DNA from 2 places in the Peptoniphilus sp. oral taxon 836 str. F0141 genome. Region 2 is predicted to be linked to the other one. Evidence: predicted binding sites of a transcription regulator. Region 2 holds the regulator's gene; the other holds the start of a gene.
What was found. Region 2 encodes HrcA, which represses chaperone genes, less so after heat shock. Its sites were predicted from a motif close to ATTAGCACTCNATANTATNGAGTGCTAAT; they were not measured.
Positions count from the first base shown of each region.

Region 1: the regulator HrcA is predicted to act here: its motif matches at 1,893-1,921, upstream of groES (co-chaperone GroES).

Region 1 covers NZ_AEAA01000079.1:27,951-31,190, forward strand. Annotated here, with positions in the region: gene HMPREF9131_RS03620 (hypothetical protein) at 1-120, shown strand, start outside; partial or broken gene HMPREF9131_RS08945 (LytTR family transcriptional regulator DNA-binding domain-containing protein) at 134-343, shown strand; gene HMPREF9131_RS03625 (MFS transporter) at 557-1,774, shown strand; gene groES (co-chaperone GroES) at 1,941-2,222, shown strand; gene groL (chaperonin GroEL) at 2,239-3,240, shown strand, end outside.
Region 2 covers NZ_AEAA01000041.1:24,962-28,201, reverse strand. Annotated here, with positions in the region: gene lepA (translation elongation factor 4) at 1-640, opposite strand, end outside; gene hrcA (heat-inducible transcriptional repressor HrcA) at 943-1,968, shown strand; gene grpE (nucleotide exchange factor GrpE) at 1,968-2,570, shown strand; gene dnaK (molecular chaperone DnaK) at 2,584-3,240, shown strand, end outside.

The DNA of each region.
Region 1 (3,240 bases), on a different contig from region 2:
ATTTTACTGGCAATTATTTCCCCGAGTCAAAATATCGATCATGTCTATAAAATCTTATTTTTGCTATTAATATTAATGGGTCAAATCTTGGCGGAATTTTTAAGAAAAATAAAAAAATAATTACACTCAAGACAAAGACTATAAAATAAGAGTAGATCTTAATCATATAAAGGAAAATTTTCCCGACTTTTTATTTATCCATAGGTCTATTTTAGTAAATTGTTCAAATATATGTGTTATAAATAAAGAAAAGAAACAGATCTTATTTAAAAATTCTAAGAAGATTAAGGGATCCGAAAGAAAATTCAAAAGTTTTTTAGAATCTTTTCACAAAATAAGTTAGTTTATTAATAATCTAAGCCATATTTAATTCTTAATAAAAAATTATAATATTCTTATATTTATTATAAATGGATGCTTTCTATATTATAGATAGCATCTTTTTTTATGTTTAAAGTTATATTTATATTTTTTTATAAGATTTTTCTTTACAATAACTTAATATTACAAAAGTTTTTATAAATTTTATTAGTGTATAATTAAACAAGGTGATTATATGAAAAAAAGAAATATATCTCCAGCGATTCAAATAATCCTAATTTTCGGAATTATTTCCATGCTGGGTGATGTGATTTACGAATCTGCAAGGGGCGTAAACAGCCAATATTTAAATTTAATAGGCATCAGTGCAACAAAAGTTGGAGTAGTATTTGGCATTGGTGAATTTTTAGGTTATTTTTTAAGACTTTTTGCAGGATACCTGTCTGATTATACAAAAAAACATTGGCTTTTTATTTTTGTTGGCTATGGCTTATTATTTGTTATTCCATTAATTGGCTTTAGTCAAAATTGGAATATTTTAATCATCTTAATTTTATTGGAAAGAATTGGAAAATCTTTAAGAAATCCTGCCAAAGACACAATTTTATCAAGCATTGCTAAAAATGAAGTCGGCCTTGGCTTTGCCTTCGGTTTGCAGGAAGCTCTTGATCAGGTAGGTGCTTTTTTAGGTCCCTTGATTTTTACTGCTGTCTTTTATTTTACCGGTAAAAATACAATCAATGAATATCAGTTTTCCTACAAACTTTTAATTGTGCCTTTTATTTTATTAATGGTTTTTGTGTATATTGCTTATAGAAAAGTTAACGGAGAAAATATTATTAAAGAAATAAATATTAAAGAATACAGGTCGGATAATTTAAAAAGTATTTTTTGGATTTATACATTCTTTGCCTTTTTTGCCAGCTTAGGCTTTGTAAACTTTTCTATTATCGGCTATCATTTAAAAGCAAAAGCAATAATTGGTGATAAGTCAATCGCAATGATCTATTCTTTTGCAATGATTGTTGATGCTTTTTTTGCCCTTTTAGTTGGTCATTTATACGATAAGTTAAAAGATAAAACAGGCCTTGAAACCGGAGGTATTTTAGTTTTGGCCCTAATTCCTCTATTAACCTGTCTGCTTCCTTTTCTGACACTTTCCTATAAAATCCCCCTTATTATAATAGGAATGTTTATTTGGGGAATGGTTATGGGCACTCATGAAACAATAATGAAATCTGCCATAGGAGATTTAGTTCCTTTTTCTAAAAGAGGTAGCGGTTATGGTGTATTTAATACTTCTTATGGACTTGCACTTTTTTGGGGTTCCTCAATAATGGGTCTGCTTTATGACAAGTCTTCAATTACTACCATTATCATTATTTCCCTTATAGCTGAATTAATTGCATTTATCTTGTTTATAAAAATGAAGAAATTAATTAAATCTACATGAAATTTGAAAACTGATTTAAATATTCATAATTTATGTCGGTGTGTGAAAATTTATTGAAATTTATATTTTATATATTTATCTCTTGCAAAATTACAGAATATGTATTATTATAATAAGTGTTAGCAGTACTCGACGGTGAGTGCTAAAAAGAAATTGGAGGTATAATATGAATTTAAGACCCTTAGATGACAAAATTGTTATTAAAAAAATAGAAATGGAAGAAAGAACCGCTTCAGGTATTGTTTTACCTTCAAGCGCTAAGGAAGAATCAAATGTAGCTGAAATTATTGCTCTTGGCAATAAAATTGATAAAGATGAAGATATGAAAGGTCTTCTTAAAGTTGGAGATAAGGTAGTATTTTCTAAATATGCTGGTTCAGAAATTGAACTTGAAAAAGAAAAATTTACAATAATAAAATTCGCTGATGTTTTAGCTGTAATTGAATAAGAAGAAAGGTGATAATATGGCAAAGGAAATTAAATTTTCAGAAGATGCAAGAGCTGGCCTTATTGAAGGTATTAACAAACTTGCAAATACAGTAAAAGTTACTCTTGGACCTAAGGGAAGAAATGTTATCCTTGATAAGGAATATGGAACTCCACTTATTACTAATGATGGTGTTACTATTGCTCGTGAAATTGAATGTGAAGATAAATTTGAAAACATGGGTGCTCAACTTTTAAAAGAAGTTGCAACAAAAACTAATGATGTTGCAGGGGATGGAACAACTACTGCTACCCTACTTGCCCAAGCTATTACTCTTGAAGGTATGAAAAACTTGGCAGCAGGTGCAAATCCTATGGTTTTACAAAAAGGTATAAGAAAAGCTGTAGATAAGGCTGTTGAAACTATTAAAAAATATTCAAAATCTGTAGATTCTAAAGATGAAATAGCACAAGTTGCCGCTGTTTCTGCTGCTGATGAACAAATCGGAAAGCTTATCTCAGAAGCTATGGAAAAAGTAGGCAACGACGGTGTTATTACTGTTGAAGAATCAAAATCTATGGGAACAAGTCTTGATGTTGTTGAAGGTATGCAATTTGATAGAGGATATCTTTCTCCATATATGGTAACTGATTCTGAAAAAATGGTTGCTGAACTTGATGACCCATATATTTTAATTACTGATAAGAAGATTTCAAATATTCAAGAAATTTTACCTTTACTTGAAAAAGTTCTTCAACAATCTAAACCACTTTTAATTATTGCTGAAGATATTGATGGAGAAGCTCTTGCTACACTTGTTGTTAACTCTTTAAGAGGAACTTTAAATGTTGTTGGTGTAAAGGCTCCAGGTTATGGTGACAGAAGAAAAGATATGTTACAAGATATTGCTATCTTAACAGGTGGCACAGTTGTTTCTACTGATCTTGGTCAAGACCTTAAAGATACTACAATAGAAATGCTTGGTCATTGTGGCAAGGTTAGAGTAGAAAAAGAATTAACAGTTATTGTTAATGGTTCA
Region 2 (3,240 bases):
CTTGGCAAACTACACCTCTATATGAGTCATAAATTGAATCAAAGATCAAAGCTTTAAGTGGTTTGTTTTCATCTCCACTTGGTGGTGGGAAATTATCTACAATACCATGCAAAACTTCATCAATTCCAATTCCATTTTTTGCAGAAATAAGTGGTGCATCTTGGGCATCAATTCCTATAATATCTTCAATTTCTTTTTTTACTTCTAAAGGATGGGCTGAAGGCAGATCTATTTTATTTAATACAGGCAAAAGCTCCAAGTCTTGGTCAATTGCTAAATATACATTGGCAAGAGTTTGAGCTTCAACTCCTTGGGTGGAATCCACCACTACAACAGCTCCCTCACAAGCCGCTAAAGACCTTGAAACTTCATAATTAAAATCCACATGGCCAGGAGTATCTATTAAATTTAAAATATATTCTTTTCCATCTCTATCATCTTTATAAATTAGTCTGATAGCTTTTAACTTAATTGTGATACCTCTTTCACGTTCCAAATCCATTGAGTCAAGAACTTGTTCTTCCATTTCTCTTTTTGTCAGCATACCGGTAGACTCTATCATCCTATCGGCAAGAGTAGATTTTCCGTGGTCAATATGGGCAATTATACAAAAATTTCTAATATTTTTTTGATTTCTCATGTACACCTCATCTATAAACTATAAATAAAAAATTTTCATCTACTTATTAATAATTACTTAAATTTTATCATAAAAGGCAAGAAGTTAAAATATTGGCTTAATTTTCCTTTATTTTTGAGATTTAAAATTATTTTTATTAATTTGAAACAAAATCCTACAGGCATGCAAAAAATATGCTCATAAAATAATTATGTAAATTTGGTGAATTTTTAAATTTTTCTTGACAATAACAAATATTTATCGTACTATATATACAGATGGTTAGCACTCAATAAGAATGACTGCTAACAAAGGAGGGAATTATGGACAGGAGAAAAGTTGAAATTTTAAATGCCATAATAAGTTCATATATAGTTGATCCTATACCAGTTGGTTCGAGGACTTTGTCAAAAGATTATGAGCTGGGCATTTCCTCTGCAACAATTCGTAATGAAATGGCAGATCTTGAAGATTTGGGCTATCTCAACAAGCCTCATCAATCTGCAGGAAGAATTCCATCCTATAAAGCCTATAGATTTTTTGTTGATGAAGTTTTTTCATCAGGGAAAATTATTTATGATAAAGAAATTATTAGTCAAGTAAAAGATAGGATTTTGCAAGAAACAATAGATAGTGGAGGAATTTTTAAATCTGTTGCTAAAATCTTAGCTGATTTTTCAAATTGCACTGCTTATATTGTGGCTCCGCAAAAGGCTGACACCACTATAAAAAGAATAACACTTATGAAAATCGAATCTAATCTTATACTCCTATTGATTATAGGAAATAAAGGAGTAGTCGAAAGGCATTTCATTGAACTTTATGAGGATATAAATGAAGATGAATTAGAACAGATTGAAAATATTATTTCTAAGGAAGTTAGTGGGATTGATTTTAATAAAATTGACCAGGTTAATATTACTTTAAAGGGTCCAATGGTTTCTTATAAGTATTTAATAGCTGAGATTTTTAAAAGACTTAAGGGCTTTAATAACAAAGTAAGTGCCATTGAATTATATTATGACGGTCTTACAAATATCTTTAATTTTGAAGAATACAAAGACCCCAAAAAAGCTCAAGAATTTATGAGTTTTATTGAAGATAGAGATTCTCTTATGGAGATTCTTTCAAACAAGAACTTTTCCAAAAATTTGGATGTTCTTATTGGAGATGAAAATAAAGCGGATTTGATGAAAAATAATTCTATTATAAGAGCTGTTTTTGTTAATTCAAATAATTTAAATGGTTCTTTGGGTCTTATTGGACCAGCTAGGATGGATTATAAAAAACTTATCAAAACTGTTAGTATTTTTAAAAATGCCGTTGAAAAGGTACTGGAGGGAATGTAATGGTGGATAAAAATAAGAAAAAAGAGGATGAAAATATCTTTGATAAGAATATGAAAAATGAAGAAAATATAAAAGACGAAGATTATATCAATGAAGAAGATAAGGATTTTTCCGAAGATTTAGAAGAAAGTTTTAAAGAGGAAGAAGCTGAAATAGAAGTAGAAGAGAAAAAAGAAAAAGGTGATGATAAGTTACAAAATTTGACAGATAAGTTTATGCGACTTCAAGCAGATTTTGTAAATTTTAGAAGGAGAACAGAAAAAGAAAAGGCTCAATATGTAGACCTTGGAATTACAAAACTTGCAAATTCAATTTTGCCAGTTATAGATAATTTTGAAAGGTCAATGGATGCACAGACAGATCATGATGGTTTTTTTGAGGGAATCTGCCTTATTAAAGACCAACTCATTGATGCTCTAAAGGCAAATAATATTGTAGAAATGGATGCAAAAGGTAAAAAATTTGATCCAAACTTTCATCATGCAGTCATGACAGAAAAATCTGACGAATATGATGAGGGTATAGTAACAGAAGTTTTTCAAAAAGGTTATTTAATAAATGATAAAGTGCTAAGACCTGCAATGGTTAAAGTTTCTGAATAAGGAGGAATATATTATGAGTAAAATTATAGGAATAGACTTAGGTACAACAAATTCAGCAGTAGCTGTTATGGAAGGTGGCTCACCGATTATAATACCAAATATTGAAGGAAATAGAACAACACCTTCAGTAGTTGCTTTTACAAAAGATGGCGAAAGACTTGTTGGTGAAACTGCAAAACGTCAAGCAATTACAAATCCTGACAGAACTGTTTCATCTATAAAAAGAGAAATGGGTACTGACCACAAGATTACAATTGATGATAAGACTTATACTCCACAAGATATATCTGCAATGATATTACAAAAATTAAAATCTGATGCAGAATCTTACTTGGGAGAAAAAATTACAGATGCAGTAATTACAGTTCCAGCATACTTTACTGATGCTCAAAGACAAGCAACAAAGGATGCAGGTAAAATTGCAGGTTTAAATGTTAAAAGAATTGTAAACGAACCTACTGCAGCATCTCTTGCTTATGGTATGGATAAGGATGGAGAATCTCAAACAATTATGGTTTATGACCTTGGTGGAGGAACATTTGATGTTTCTATTCTAGAACTTTCTGACGGAGTTTTCGAAGTTCGTGCTACAAGGGGTAACAACAGACTTGGTGGAGATGACTTTGATAACAGACTTATTGATTATATAGCAGAAGAATTTAAAAAAGAA